2 regions of the Kitasatospora sp. NPDC088783 genome follow, and region 1 is predicted to be linked to the other one. Evidence: riboswitches for the same ligand, from Rfam matches in the RefSeq annotation. Region 1 holds a riboswitch; the other holds the start of a gene.
What was found. A riboswitch is a leader RNA that binds a small molecule or an ion and turns the genes downstream of it on or off. The one in region 1 is predicted to bind cobalamin.

Region 2: linked by a shared signal. The riboswitch ahead of metE (5-methyltetrahydropteroyltriglutamate--homocysteine S-methyltransferase) and the one ahead of ACIP60_RS06560 (prenyltransferase/squalene oxidase repeat-containing protein) in region 1 are both predicted to bind cobalamin.

What each region holds. Positions count from the first base shown of each region.
Region 1 is NZ_JBIVKJ010000002.1:477,229-484,356, reverse strand. Features, by position in the region: gene ACIP60_RS06575 (hypothetical protein) at 515-1,048, shown strand; gene ACIP60_RS06570 (hypothetical protein) at 1,164-1,379, shown strand; gene ACIP60_RS06565 (hypothetical protein) at 1,440-1,919, opposite strand; gene ACIP60_RS06560 (prenyltransferase/squalene oxidase repeat-containing protein) at 1,961-3,040, opposite strand; cobalamin riboswitch at 3,137-3,270, opposite strand; gene ACIP60_RS06555 (MmgE/PrpD family protein) at 3,478-4,986, shown strand; gene prpB (methylisocitrate lyase) at 4,986-5,891, shown strand; gene ACIP60_RS06545 (bifunctional 2-methylcitrate synthase/citrate synthase) at 5,910-7,046, shown strand; gene ACIP60_RS06540 (short-chain fatty acyl-CoA regulator family protein) at 7,004-7,128, opposite strand, start outside.
Region 2 is NZ_JBIVKJ010000005.1:42,804-49,931, forward strand. Features, by position in the region: gene ACIP60_RS16045 (CbtA family protein) at 1-636, shown strand, start outside; gene metE (5-methyltetrahydropteroyltriglutamate--homocysteine S-methyltransferase) at 722-3,028, opposite strand; cobalamin riboswitch at 3,179-3,405, opposite strand; gene cobF (precorrin-6A synthase (deacetylating)) at 3,514-4,275, opposite strand; gene ACIP60_RS16060 (FAD-binding oxidoreductase) at 4,526-6,055, shown strand; gene ACIP60_RS16065 (MFS transporter) at 6,242-7,128, opposite strand, start outside.

The DNA.
Region 1 (7,128 bases):
CGCGCGACCCGGGCGGCGGCCGCCCACCAGCACGCCGCAGGCGGCGAAAAGGGGCCCGCGACGAGGACGGAACGGCAGATCAGCCCCTCGTCCGCAACCGGCTCGAGCACCCGCGGTACCGACCCGACGCCCTCGACGGTTCCACGGCCGGCACCGGCCCGAACCCCCCATGCCCCGAGCTCCCCTGACGAACCGAAGTCAGCCCTGTTGGATCGGCGGGTCCGAGCCGTAGCCTGTCCCCCTAGGTTGATCAACTCGGCGGGGTGTCATGACCGGGGGCGGGGCTGTGGACGAGAGCGGTCGAGCAACGAGGGACCCGGTCCCCGAGCCACCGGTGTCCGAGGGCAAGGCGGCACAGAGGGCAGTGGGTCCGCCTCCCCCTCCCCCGCAGACCACGGCGCCGCCCCACCCTCCACGGCCCGCACCGCCTCCGCAGGTGCGCGTGCCCCCGGGTCGGCCATGCTGGTGGCGGCGCAGGCGACGGCCGATCGCGCTCGGACTGATCACGCTGGCGATGCTGCTCGTCGCACTGGCCTACGCCGCAGCTCAAGCCGCCCGGGACGGCGGACTGGTGGTGCTCGTCGAGGTCTTCCACCACCCGCCGGCGTACGGTGCCGCAGTGCTGGTGCTGATCGTCCTCGCCGTCCTGATCGGGTTCCGTTCCCGAGAGACCAGGAGACTGCTGCTGGTCCCGATCCTCGGCTGCACCCTGTTGGCCTCGCCCTTCGCACTGCTCGGCTTCGGCAGCACGCCGCACAAGACCGCGGACCGGCCGGCTCCCGGCCGCTCCGACCGCAGCCTGGTGATCCACGAGGGCACCGCGGTGATCGATCCGCTCTGGTGGGTCTCGGTGGACGCCGGCTCCGGCCTGACCGCACGGCGGTGGCGGGTCGGCTACTTCAACGGCGACGCCCCCGACAACGCGCTGGCCTCGGCGCAGTGGGACGGACCCGACCGGATCAAGCTGACCACCGAGGGCGGCGAGGTGTTCGTGGTGGCCCTCGACCCGGAGACCGGCCGCCCCGAGCGTCAGGTACGAGTGGGCTGAAGGCTCGGTCCTGCACGAGCGTGACCGACTTCGGTCCGTCAGGGGAGCTCGGGGTGTCGGGGTTCGGGCCGGTGCCGGCCGTGGAACCGTCGAGGATGCCGGGTCGGTACCGCGGGTGCTGGAGCCGGTTGCGGACGGGGGCTTCGAGTCGGTCGAGGGCCACGGCGGCGAGGTCGGCCAGGCGGTGCTCGACGTGTGCCCGGCCCCGGCCGGGGGCCGACGCGTTCCGCAGTGCCTGCTCGACGCCTCGGTCGCGGTCGTGCGCGCCGACCGGCTGCTCGCCGACCGGCTGGTCGGACGGCGGCGGCGGCGGCGGACCAGCGCGCCCTGATCGGTCCGGCGCCCCGTCCCCGGCCCCGTGTCCGGGGACCGGGCGCCGGCGTTCCGCCGCTCAGGGCGCGGTGATGCCCGGCTGCGCACCGGCGCCGAAGGACCAGCCCTCGACCTCGCCGGGCGCCGGGTTGTAGCTCCCGGCGCCGAGGCTGCTGTAGGTCCAGGCGGTGCCGTGCTGGGCGTGCCAGTACGACCAGTACGCGCTGCCGCTGGGGTTGGTGCAGGTCGTCGGCAGGCTGTTGATCGTGCAGACGAAGCCGGGGTAGCGCGGGTGGAACGCGTACGAGAACCCGGCGCCGGTGAGCGCCGCCAGGCCGCTGGCCGGGTCGCCCGGGGCGCAGCCGGTCTGGATGCCGCCGCCGAGGGCGGTGAAGTCGACCACGACAGTGACGCCGGTGGTGCCGGAGCAGGCCGCCGCCTGCGCCTGGGGGGCCTGGACGGCGGAGACGCCGAGCAGGCCGGCGGTCAGCGCCGTCGCGGCGGCGATCGAGCCGAGGACGCGGCGGGCCGGACGGGCGGGGGCGAGGGTGTCGCTCATGCGGGTGCTCCTTGGTTTCGGGGGCCAGTCGGTCAGGGCGTTCAGCGGGCCGGGCAGGCGAGGACGGGCGCGGCGGGGCGGGCGCCGTGGGCGGAGAGGGCGACCAGCGGGGTGCCGCTCAGTCCGAGGACCGCCTGGGCGGTGGCGCGGGCGGCGCTGCCCGGGTCGAAGCCGGTGGCGTCGTAGGCGACCGCGCCCCGGACGGCCGGGTCGGCGGCGCAGCCCTGCCGGAGCTCGACCAGGGCGCTCCAGCCCTTGAGCCCGGCCACGGGGCGTCCGGTGGACAGCAGGGTCTGGGTGGCCAGTCCGGTGCTGTTGGCGTTGGAGGCGGTGGCCCCGGCCGCGGCGAACCCGCCGTCGGCGTTCTGGTGCGCGCTCAGCCAGTTCAGTCCGGCGGCGGCCTTCGCGGCGCGTCCGGTGGCGGCGAGGGCCTGGACGGCGAGTGCGGTGGCGTCCGGGTCGGCGGTGCAGGTGGCCTGGCCGAAGGAGGCCGGGAACCCGCCGTCCGCGCACTGGCTGCCGGCCAGGAAGTCGACGGCGGCGGCCGGGGCCCCGGCGGGGGTGCGGGTGAGGGCGATGACGGCCAGGGACTGGCCGAAGGAGTTGCTGTAGTCGCCCCACTGGGAGCGGTCGGAGAAGCGGCCGGCGGCCGTCCGGAGGGAGCGCAGGCGGGCCGGGAGGTCGACGCCGCCGAAGGCGGCCGGGTTCTCGCCGCGGACCTCGGCGGTGAGCAGCAGTTTGGCGGTGGCTCCGGCGTATGCCTCGGTGGTGCCGTCGCCCAGGTAGCCGGCGGTGTTCTCCGGCCTGGCGAGCCAGGCGGTGGCGCGGGCGGCGGCCGTGTCGGAGCCGTGGGCGGCGGCGAAGGCCAGGACGGCGTCGGCGGTCAGCCCCTGGTCGGGGTAGGCGGTGCCGTCGAAGACGGTCTCGAAGTGGTCGCCGTCGACGAGTTGGCGGGCCAGCCAGCCCGCGGCGGCGGCGTCCGGCCGGAGGGTGGCGGTGCTGGCGGGGAGCGGGACGGCCCGGGCGGGGGCGGCCCGGGCGGGGACGGCCGCGGGGAGCGTGGCCGCGAGGGCGAGCGCCGGTATCGCGAGCAGGCGCAGGGGGCGGCGGAGCACGGTCATGGAGAGCCTTTCCGAACCTGCGCGCGGGGCCCGGAGGAGGTGGCGCGCGGCGGCTCAGCCCTCGGAGCTCCGGCCCGCAGACCACGACGGGAGGAGTGGACGTACACCTCCGCCACCGGGTGATCGGGCTCGCCGTCGACAGCCGTCGACGGCCTACCGTTGCGGGTCAGCGCCGGATTCGGACCGGACTTCCCCCGACGGCGGAGTCGGGAAACATGACGGCCCATCATGGCGAGGCGCCGGAGGCCGGGTCAAGGGCGCGCGCGTCCCGCCGACGGACGCCCCGGTCGGCGGTGCGCCTCCGGTTCTTCGCAGGATTCGCCGATTCACCGGTCCGCCGGGTGCGGATTCCGCAGCTCGGCCTGCTGGACCGCCCGCGGCCCGACCGGCAGTCTCGATCATGCGCACCCCAGCCGCCGACGCCTCCGAGGAGTCCCGTGATCGAGCACCGCGTCCGTGTCCACCCCAGCGCCGACCGCCTCCCGCGCGAGGACCAACTCGCCTGGAAGCTCGCCGAGGTGGCCGCCGGCACCGAGCAACCGGAGGCGGCCTGCGCGGACACGGCCGTCAACCGGGTGATCGACAACGCCGCGGTGGCCGTCGCCTCGCTGCTGCGCCGCCCGGTCGCCGTCGCCCGCGCCCAGGCCACCGCGCACCGGGCCGCGCTCCCGGGCGCCTCGGTGTTCGGCAGCGGCACCCGGGTCTCCCCGGAGTGGGCGGCCTGGGCCAACGGCACCGCCGTGCGCGAACTCGACTTCCACGACACCTACCTGGCCGCCGACTACTCCCACCCCGGCGACAACGTCCCGCCGCTGCTGGCCGTCGCCCAGCACACCGGCCGCACCGGCGCGGACCTGCTGCGGGGCGTCGTCGCGGCGTACGAGGTGCACGTCGCCCTGGTCAAGGGCATCTGCCTGCACGCGCACCGGATCGACCACGTCGCGCACCTGAGCGCGGCCACCGCCTGCGGCCTCGGGGCGCTGCTGCGGCTGCCGACCGAGGTCACCTACCAGGCCGTCCAGCAGGCGGTGCACACCACCACCGCCACCCGGCAGTCCCGCAAGGGCGAGATCTCCAGCTGGAAGGCGTACGCCCCCGCGTTCGCCGGGAAGGCGGCGGTCGAGGCGGTGGACCGGGCGATGCGCGGCGAGACCTCGCCGTCGCCGGTCTACGAGGGCGAGGACGGCTTCCTGGCCTGGATGCTGGACGGCCCGTCCGCCGACTACGGGGTGCTGCTGCCGGGGCCGGACGAGCCGCGCCGCGCGATCCTGGACACCTACACCAAGGAGTACTCGGCCGAGTACCAGGCCCAGGCGGTCATCGACCTGGCCCGGCGGCTGCGCGGGAAGGCCGGCCCGCTGGAGCGGGTCCGCTCGGTCGTCCTGCACACCAGCCACCACACCCACCACGTGATCGGCTCCGGCGCGAACGACCCGCAGAAGTACGACCCCGCCGCGAGCCGCGAGACGCTCGACCACTCGATCCCGTACATCCTGGCCGTCGCCCTGGAGGACGGCGGCTGGCACCACGAGCGCTCCTACGCCCCCGAGCGGGCCGGACGTCCGGAGACCGTCGCGCTGTGGCGGAAGGTCACCACCGTCGAGGACCCGGAGTGGACCCGCCGCTACCACGACCCCGACCCGGAACGCCGGGCCTTCGGCGGACGCGTGGTGATCACGCTGGACGACGGCTCGGTCGTCGAGGACGAGCTGGGCGTGGCCGACGCCCACCCGGCCGGCGCCCGGCCCTTCGACCGGCCCGCCTACGAGGGCAAGTTCCGCACCCTCGCCGAGGGGATCGTCGTCCCGGCCGACCAGGAGCGCTTCCTCGCCGCCGCGGCCGGCCTCGCCGAACTCGGGGCCGCCGACCTCGGCGAGCTGTTCCCGGCCGTGGACGCCGAAGCGGTGCGCGCCTTCGACGCGACCCTGCCGAAGGGCCTGTTCTGATGCTGCACACCCGCACCACCCCCGCCCAGCGCCGCCGGGCCTTCCGCGAACAGCTCGCCTCCGGCCGGCTGCTGCGCCTGCCCGGCGCGATCAACCCGCTCTCCGCCCGCCTGATCCAGGACCTGGGCTTCGAGGCCGCGTACCTGTCCGGCGCGGTGCTCGCCGCCGACCTCGGCCTGCCCGACATCGGCCTCACCACCGTCACCGAGGTCGCCCAGCGCGCCCAGCAGACCACCCGCGCCACCGACCTGCCGGTGCTGATCGACGCCGACACCGGCTTCGGCGAGCCCGTGAACGCCGCCCGCACCGTCCAACTGCTGGAGGACGCCGGGCTGGCCGGGCTCCACCTGGAGGACCAGGTCAACCCGAAGCGCTGCGGCCACCTCGACGGCAAGGCCGTCACCTCCCGGGAGGAGATGGTCCGCCGGGTCCGGGCCGCCGTCGACGCCCGCCGCGACCCCGACTTCCTGCTGATGGCCCGCACCGACGCCCGCGCGGTCGAGGGGCTCGGCGCGGCGATCGACCGGGCGAAGGCGTACGTCGACGCGGGCGCCGACGCGGTCTTCCCCGAGGCGCTGGCCGACCTCTCCGAGTACGAGGCGTTCCGCGCGGCGGTGGACGTGCCGCTGCTGGCCAACCTCACCGAGTTCGGCAGGACCCCGCTGCTGGACACCCGCACCCTGACGGACCTCGGCTACAACATCGCCCTCTACCCCGTCACCCTGCTGCGCCTGGCGATGGGCGCGATCGAGGACGGCCTGCGGACCATCGCCGCCGAGGGCACCCAGGAGTCCCTGCTGCCCCGGATGCAGACCCGCTCCCGGCTGTACGAGCTGCTCGGCTACCGGGAGTACGCGGCCTTCGACTCGGCCGTCTTCGACTTCACCCTGCCGCCCGGCACCTGACGCACCGGAGGTTCACCCATGCCCGCCACCACGCCCGGGGTCCACCGCGGCCTCGCCGGTGTCGTCGTCGACACCACCGGGATCTCCACCGTCCTCCCGGAGACCAACTCCCTCACCTACCGCGGCTACCCCGTCCAGGAGCTGGCCGCGCACCGCTCCTTCGAGGAGACCGCCCACCTGCTCTGGCGCGGCGAACTCCCCGACCCGGCCCAGCTGCGCGAGTTCCGGGCCCGCGAGCGCGCGCTGCGCCCGCTCGACCGCACCACCGCCGAACTGCTGGCCAAGCTGCCCGAGACCTGCCACCCGATGGACGTGCTGCGCACCGCGGTCAGCTTCTTCGGCGCGGAGGACCCCACCGAGGACGACGGCCGTCCGGCCCCCGCCCTCGCCAAGTCGCTGAACCTGCTGGCGAAGCTGCCGACCGTGGTCGCCGCCGACCAGCGCCGCCGCCGCGGCCTGGCCCCCATCGCGCCGGACCCGGACCTGGGGTACGCCGAGAACTTCTTCCACATGTGCTTCGGCACCGTCCCCTCCCCCGAGGTGGTGCGCTGCTTCGAGGTCTCCCTGGTGCTGTACGCCGAACACAGCTTCAACGCCTCCACCTTCACCGCCCGGGTGGTCACCTCCACCCTCTCCGACCTCTACAGCGCCGTCACCGCCGCGATCGGCGCCCTCAAGGGCCCGCTGCACGGCGGCGCCAACGAGGCGGTGATGCACATGCTGGAGGAGATCGGCGACCCGGCCCGGGCCGCGGACTGGCTCGACCGGGCACTCGCCTCCGAACGGAAGATCATGGGCTTCGGCCACCGGGTCTACAAGGACGGCGACTCCCGCGTCGCGATCATGCAGGCGGCCCTCGACCGGCTGGTCGAGGGCTCGGCGGACCCCCGGGCCGTCCGGCTGGCCGCCCTGCACACCGCCCTGCGCGAGGCGGTGCTGGAGCGCAAGGGCATCCACCCCAACCTGGACTACCCGGCGGGCCTCGCCTACCACCTGATGGGCTTCGACACCCCCGCCTTCACGCCGATCTTCGTGATGAGCCGGATCACCGGCTGGACCGCCCACATCACCGAGCAGCTCGCCCACAACGCGCTGATCCGCCCGCTCGCCCGCTACGACGGTCCGGGCCGCCGGACGGTGCCGGTCACCGGGTAGGGCACCCGGGTGCGCCGGTCCGGGTCCACCGCGAGCCGGCCGGCGGCCGGGGGGCGGGCCCGCTGGGCGCAGTCGGTCCGTT
Region 2 (7,128 bases), on a different contig from region 1:
TTCGAGGACTCCCACAGCCACGAGCACGGCGAGGAACTGGTCAGCCGCACCCTCCAGTCCACCGCGGGCCTGGCCACCGGCATCCTGGTCTACGGCATCGCGCTCGGCGGCATCGCCGCCCTCGCGTACTGCTTCGCCCTCGGCCGCACCGGCCGCTTCGGCCCCCGGGCCGCCGCCCTGCTGCTCTCCGGCGCGGCGCTGGCCTCCGTCTACCTCGTCCCGTTCCTCAAGTACCCGGCCAATCCGCCGTCGGTGGGCGACCCGGACACCATCGGCAAGCGCACCACCCTGTACTTCCTGATGATGCTGCTGAGCGTGCTGCTCGCCGTCGCCGCCGTGGTGGCCGGCAAGCAGCTCGCCCCGCGGCTGGGCAACTGGAACGCCACGGTCGTGGCCGGGCTCGGCTACGCCGTGTTGATCGGTCTCGGGTACGTCCTGCTGCCCGCGATCAACGAAGTCCCCGAGGACTTCTCCGCCACCCTGCTCTGGCAGTTCCGGGTCGCGGCCCTGGCCATCCAGCTCACCCTCTGGCTGTCCTTCGGCCTGCTCTTCGGCCACCTGGCCGAGCGGCTCCTGTTGCCCAAGCCGGCCCGCACCGCCGAGCCGACCGCCACGGCGGCCCCCGCCGCCCGCTAGCGGCGCGCCCGACGGGCCGGCACGCACCGCATGCGGTGCGTGCCGGCCCGTCGGCGTTCCGGGCCCGTCCGTCGCGGGCGGGACGTCAGCCGGTCAGTTCTGCCCGCAGGGTGCGGGCGGCGGCGACCAGGCTGTCGATCGAGGCCCGGGTCTCGGTCCAGCCGCGGGTCTTCAGGCCGCAGTCCGGGTTGACCCAGAGGCGCTCGGCGGGGATCGCGGCCAGCCCGGCCCGCAGCAGTTCCAGCGCCTCCTCGGGGGAGGGGACGCGCGGGGAGTGGATGTCCCACACGCCCGGGCCGACCTCGGCGAGGTAGCCCGCCTCGGCGAGTTCGCGCGCCACCTGCATGTGCGAGCGGGCGGCCTCCAGCGAGATCACGTCCGCGTCCAACTCCTCGATGGCGCGCAGGATGTCGCCGAACTCGGCGTAGCACATGTGGGTGTGGACCTGGGTGTCGGCGCGGACCCCGGAGGTGGTGAGCCGGAACGCGTCGGTGGCCCAGTCCAGGTACGCGGGCCAGCCGGAGCGCCGCAGCGGCAGCGTCTCGCGCAGCGCGGGCTCGTCGACCTGGATCACGGCGGCGCCCGCCGCCTCCAGGTCCGCCACCTCGTCGCGCAGGGCGAGGGCGACCTGCCGGGCGGTGTCGGCCAGCGGCTGGTCGTCGCGGACGAACGACCAGGCCAGCATGGTGACCGGGCCGGTCAGCATGCCCTTGACCGGGCGGTCGGTGAGGCCCTGCGCGAAGCGGTACCAGTCGACTGTCATCGGGTGCGGGCGGGAGATGTCGCCCGCCAGCACCGGCGGACGCACGTACCGGGTGCCGTAGGACTGCACCCAGCCGTGCCGGGTGGCCAGGTAGCCGGTGAGCTGCTCGGCGAAGTACTGCACCATGTCGTTGCGTTCGGGCTCGCCGTGCACCAGCACGTCCAGGCCCGCCCGCTCCTGGTAGGCGACCACCTCGCGGACCTCGGCCTCCATCCGCTTGCGGTAGTCCGCCGCGTCGATCCGTCCGGCGTTCAACTCGGCGCGGTCGGAGCGCAGTTCGGCGGTCTGCGGGAAGGAGCCGATGGTGGTGGCGGGCAGCAGCGGCAGGCCGAGCCGGGCCTTCTGCGCCGCGGCGCGGACGGCGTACGGGGCGTCGCGGCGGATGTCGGCCTCGGTGACGGCGGCGGCCCTGGCCCGGACCGCCGGGTCGCGGGTGATCGGGGAGGCCGCGCGGGAGGCCAGGTCGGCCCGGTTGGCGGCGAGTTGGGCGGTGACGGCGGCGGTGCCCTCGCGCAGGGCGCGGGCCAGCAGGGCGGTCTCGGCGGCCTTCTGCCGGGCGAAGGCCAGCCAGCGGCCGATCTGCGGGTCGAGGTCGCGCTCGGCGGCGGTGTCCAGCGGGACGTGCAGCAGTGAGCAGGAGGGGGCGACGTCCACCGTGTCGGCCAGGCCGAGCAGGGTCGCCAGGGTGGCGAGGGACTTCTCCAGGTCGTTGATCCACACGTTGCGGCCGTCGACCACCCCCGCGACCAGCCGCTTGCCGGGCAGGCCGCCGACGGCCGCCAGGTCGGTCAGGTTGCCCGCCGCCGGGCCGGTGAAGTCCAGCGCCAGGCCGTCGACGGGGGCCTTGGCCAGGGTGATCAGCGCCTCGCCGAGCCGGTCGAAGTAGGAGGCGACCAGCAGCCTGGGGCGGTCGGTGAGCGCGCCCAGCTCCCGGTAGGCGCGGGCGGCGGCGTTCAGCTCGGCCGGGGTGCGGTCCTGCACCAGCGCGGGCTCGTCGAGCTGCACCCACCCGGCGCCGGCCGCCCGCAGGTCGGCCAGCAGTTCCGCGTACACCGGCAGCAGCCGGTCCAGCAGGGTGAGCGGCTCGAAGTCGGCGGCCACGCCGGGCGCGGGCTTGGCGAGCAGCAGGTAGGTGACCGGGCCGAGCAGCACCGGGCGGGCCCGGTAGCCCTGGCCGAGCGCCTCGCGCAGTTCGCCGACCTGCTTGGCGGAGTGCGCGGCGAAGACGGTGTCCGGGCCCAACTCCGGCACCAGGTAGTGGTAGTTGGTGTCGAACCACTTGGTCATCTCCAGCGGCGCCACCTGCTGGGTGCCGCGCGCCATCGCGAAGTAGCCGTCCAGCGGGTCGGCCTGGTACGCGGCCCGGTGCCGGGGCGGGACCGCGCCGACGGCGACCGTGGTGTCCAGCACGTGGTCGTACAGCGAGAAGTCGCCGGTGGGGACTTCGGTGATGCCGGCGCCGGCCAGCTGCCGCCAGTTGGCGCAGCGCAGTTCGGCGGCGGTGGAGTGCAGCGCGTCGGCGGTGACGGTGCCCCGCCAGTAGCCCTCGACGGCCTTCTTCAGTTCCCGGTTCCCGCCCTGGCGGGGGTATCCGTGGACGGTTGCCGCGGCTACGGACTTCGCAGTCAAGGGGACTCTCCTCGCGAGCCTTGATCCTGGGTCCGGTGCACAGGAGGCGCGGAAGGGTGCCGAGACCGGGCGGTGCCGCGCTCGACCGCGCCTGCCCGCCTGGTGTCCGTACCGACCCGCCCTCGAGGTCACCGGTCACCGGGTGCGAACGGTCGCACCCGGGCAACGGGCAGGTCTTCGGACTCGCGGGCCCGCCCGGGGAGGCTCGACGCTCCCGGGCACCTACTGGCCGTCGCTTCCCAGGCCCGTCCGGACCCAGTGCGTATGACGGCGGTCGTTCCCACTCACCGCTGCGGGGCAGTCCCGGATTCCCACCGGGTTCCCTCTTGCGACGCCCTGCCTGGCGGACAGGGCGAACCAGTTGCGCGGCCAGTGTAGAACGGACCGGGCGTTCTCCGGTGCGAAGTGCGGCAGCTGTCCGGTCCGTGGGACGCGCGGGCGAACGGCGGACGGCGGACGGTGGTCAGCCGGTGCCCGGGCGGTGTTCAGCCGTCGGTGCGGCGCAGCAGGTAGCTGTCCATGATCCAGCCCTTGCGGGTCCGGGCCTCGGCCCGCAACTCGGCGATCCGGTCGGCCTGTTCGGCCAGCGGGCCGGAGACCAGGATCTCGTCCTCGGTGCCCAGGTACGCCCCGTAGTGGATGTGCACGCCCGCCGGGTCGATGGCGGTGAACGCGGCCTGCCCGTCCAGCATCACCACCGCGTCCTCGGCGCCCGGCCCGAAGCCCTCGGCGGCCAGCCGCCGCCCGGTGGTGATCCGCACCGGCCGCGCGGTGCGGGTCAGCGTGGTGCGGTGGCGGGCCGCCAGCACCGAGACGCTGCTGACGCCGGGCACCACCGTGTACCCGAACCCGGTCCGCCCGCGCGCCAGGACCCGGTCCAGCACGGCGGTCACGCTGTCGTACAGCGACGGGTCGCCCCACACCAGCAGCGCGCCCGTCCCGCCGTCCGGGAGCTCCTCGGCCACGGCCCGCTCCACCAGGTCGGCCCGCCGCTCCCGCCACTCCTCGACCGCCTCCGCGTACCCGGCCGCCGACCGGTCCCGCGCCGGGTCCACCAGCTCGACCACCCGGTGCCCGGCCCGGCCGTGCTCGGCGATCATCTCCCGCCGCAGCCGCATCAGGTCCTGCCGTTCCTCCGGCTTGTCGAGCAGCAGGAACACGTCGGTGCGGCCGATCGCCTTGACCGCCTCCAGGGTGAGGTGGTCGGGGTCGCCCGCGCCGATGCCGATGACGAGAAGAGTACGCATACCGGCGATTGTGCCTGCTGCCCGGCGCGTCCACCGGCTCGGGTCGGCGCTCCGGCCGGCAGCCCCCGGCGCGCGGAGCCCGGCGGGGCGTCGTGCGCGCGCGGACGCGCGCTGGGCCATCGGACGCACTCCGGCGGGCCGCGGCCGGGCGGCGGCGGGGCGGGGCGTGACGATCGGCGCAGAGCCTCCGTGCGCCCGGCGCGGGGGAGGAAGGTGCGTCGTGACAATGGACCGTCGTCGTTTTCTGACCGTGGGCGGAGCACTGGGGGCGGGGCTCGCGGCGGGCGTCTCCCCGGCCCGCGCGCAGGACCGGGGTTCGGGCCCGGGTTCGGGTCCGGCCTCCGGCGCGGACGCGGGCTCGGTGCGGGCGTTCCCGCCCCGCCAACGCGGGTGGCGGGCCGCGCCGCCGGACTGGCAGGCGCTGCGGCAACGGCTCGGCGACCGGCTGGTGCTGCCCGCCGACCCCGGGTACGGGACGGCGCGGCTCGGCTTCAACGAACTGAACGACGGCCAACTCCCCGGCGCGGTCGCCAAGTGCGCCTCCGCCGACGACGTCCGGGCCTGCCTGGACGTGGCGCGCGGCCACGGCCTCCCGATCGCCGCCCGCAGCGGTGGCCACGGCTACCTCGGCTACAGCATCCCGGACCGGGGCCTGGTGATCGACCTGCGCGCGCTGAACACCGTCCGGGTCGACCCCGACGGCAGGGCCGAGGTCGGCGCGGGCGCCCGGCTGATCGAGGTCTACGCGGGCCTGGCCGCCGCCGGCCGGCTGCTGCCCGGCGGGTCCTGCCCCACCGTGGGCATCGGCGGCCTCACCCTGGGCGGCGGCATCGGGGTGCTGGCCCGCAAGTACGGCCTGACCTGCGACCGGCTCACCGCCGCCGAGGTCGTCACCGCCGACTCCTGCGTGCTGACCGCCGACGCCGAGCACGAACCCGACCTGCACTGGGCGCTGCGCGGCGGCGGGGGCGGGAACTTCGGCGTGGTCACCCGGTTCACCTTCGACACCCCGCCCGCGCCCGGCCTGACCGTCTTCGTCCTGCCCTTCCCGGCCGGCTCCGTCCCGCAGGTGCTCGGCGCCTGGCAGCAGTGGGTCGCCGACGCGCCGCCCGAACTCTGGGCCAGCTGCCAGATCTCCGGCGGCAACCCGCCCACTTGCAAGGTCGTCGGCTGCTGGGTCGGCGACCCGGACGGCGCGAACCGGCAGATCGACCGCCTGGTGCGCGCGGCGGGCACCCAGCCGACCGGCCGCACCGTCGCCGCCAAGGACTACCTGGGCGCGATGAAGTTCATGGCGGGCTGCGCCAACGACACCGTCGCCCAGTGCCACCCCACCTGGGAGGGCGGGCGGTTGACCCGCACCGGCTTCGTCGCGGTCTCCCGGATGCTCGGCCCCGGGCCGGTGGACCCGGCCCGGCTCACCGAGCTGATGACCGGCCGCACCGGCGTCGACCTGCTGCTCGACTCGCTCGGCGGCGCGGTCGCCGAACCCGCCCCCGACGCGACGGCCTTCCCGCACCGCGGCTCGCTCGCCAGCGCCCAGGTCTACGCGGGCGCCACCCCCGCCACCGAGGACCGGGTCCGCGCCACCGTCGACGAGATCCGCGACGGCCTCGCCCGGCTCGGTGCCCCCGGCGCGTACGTCAACTACATCGACGCCACCCTGCCCGACTGGGGCCGCGCCTACTACGGCCCGAACCTGCCGCGGCTCCAGCGGACCGCCCGCCGCTACGACCCCGACGGGGTCTTCGCCTTCCCGCAGTCGGTCACGGCGGCCTGACGGGCAGCGCGCCCGCCGGTGCCGGTGCCGGTGCCGCCGTCGCAAGCAGCGCCGCCCCCCGGTCCGGCCGCCCCGATCCGGCCGGGCCGGTCCGTTCCGGCCGGGGTCGCCGTACGGGTGCGAACGGGTCGGGAGTGTCGCATCCGGGAGCCAAGTGGGTTGGTGCCAGCGGGACGTGACGTCCGATCAGGAGGCGGGGGAGGATCGGGCGCGGCGCAGCAGGAAGGCGCCGGAGGCGGCGGCGAGGGCGGCCATGCAGGCGGTGAAGACCAGTCCGGCGTCGGCCAGGCCGAGCGGGCCGGACAGCAGGCCGACGCCGATCACCGGGATGGAGATGCCCAGGTAGGCGACCACGAACAGGGCCGAGAGCACGCCGCCCCGGTGCCGGGCGGGGGCGGCGTCCGCGACCTCGCCGACCGCGCCGCGCAGCGCCATGCCCTGCCCGGCGCCGCCGACCAGGGCGGCCAGCACCAGCGGGACGAGGGTGGCGGTGGCGAGCGAGAGGGCGAGCAGGCCGAGGCCGCCGATCAGCACCAGGCAGCCCAGCGGGATCGCCCGCCGGGCACCGAGCCGGGGCACCAGCAACTGGCCGACGGTGGAGGCGAAGAACGCGGCGGCGACGATCAGGCCGACCGCGGCGTGGTTGCGCACCCCCAGGTCCTCGGCGAGGAAGGCCGGGCTGACCGAGGTGAACACGCCCAGCAGCGAGAACCCGGCGAACGCCGCGATCGCGGCGGGCACGAACACCCCGCGCACCTCGGCCGGCAGCGCGGGCCGCCGGGGCCGGGCGGTGCGCAGCGGGCGGGCCCCGTCGACGGTTTCCGGCAGCGCCCAGGCGACCGCCCAGGAGAGCACCAGCAGGGCCAGGTGGACGGCGAACGGCAGGACCAGCGGCCCCGGCGCGTACTGGGCGAGCAGCCCGGCCAGCAACGGCCCGCAGCCCAGGCCGCCCATGTTGGCGGCGGTCGCCACGAAACCGACCCTGGCCCGGCGTTCGGGCGGGGCCAGCTCCAGGACGTACGCGGTGGCGGTGCCGGTGAACAGGCCCGCCGCGAAGCCCGACAGCAGGCGGC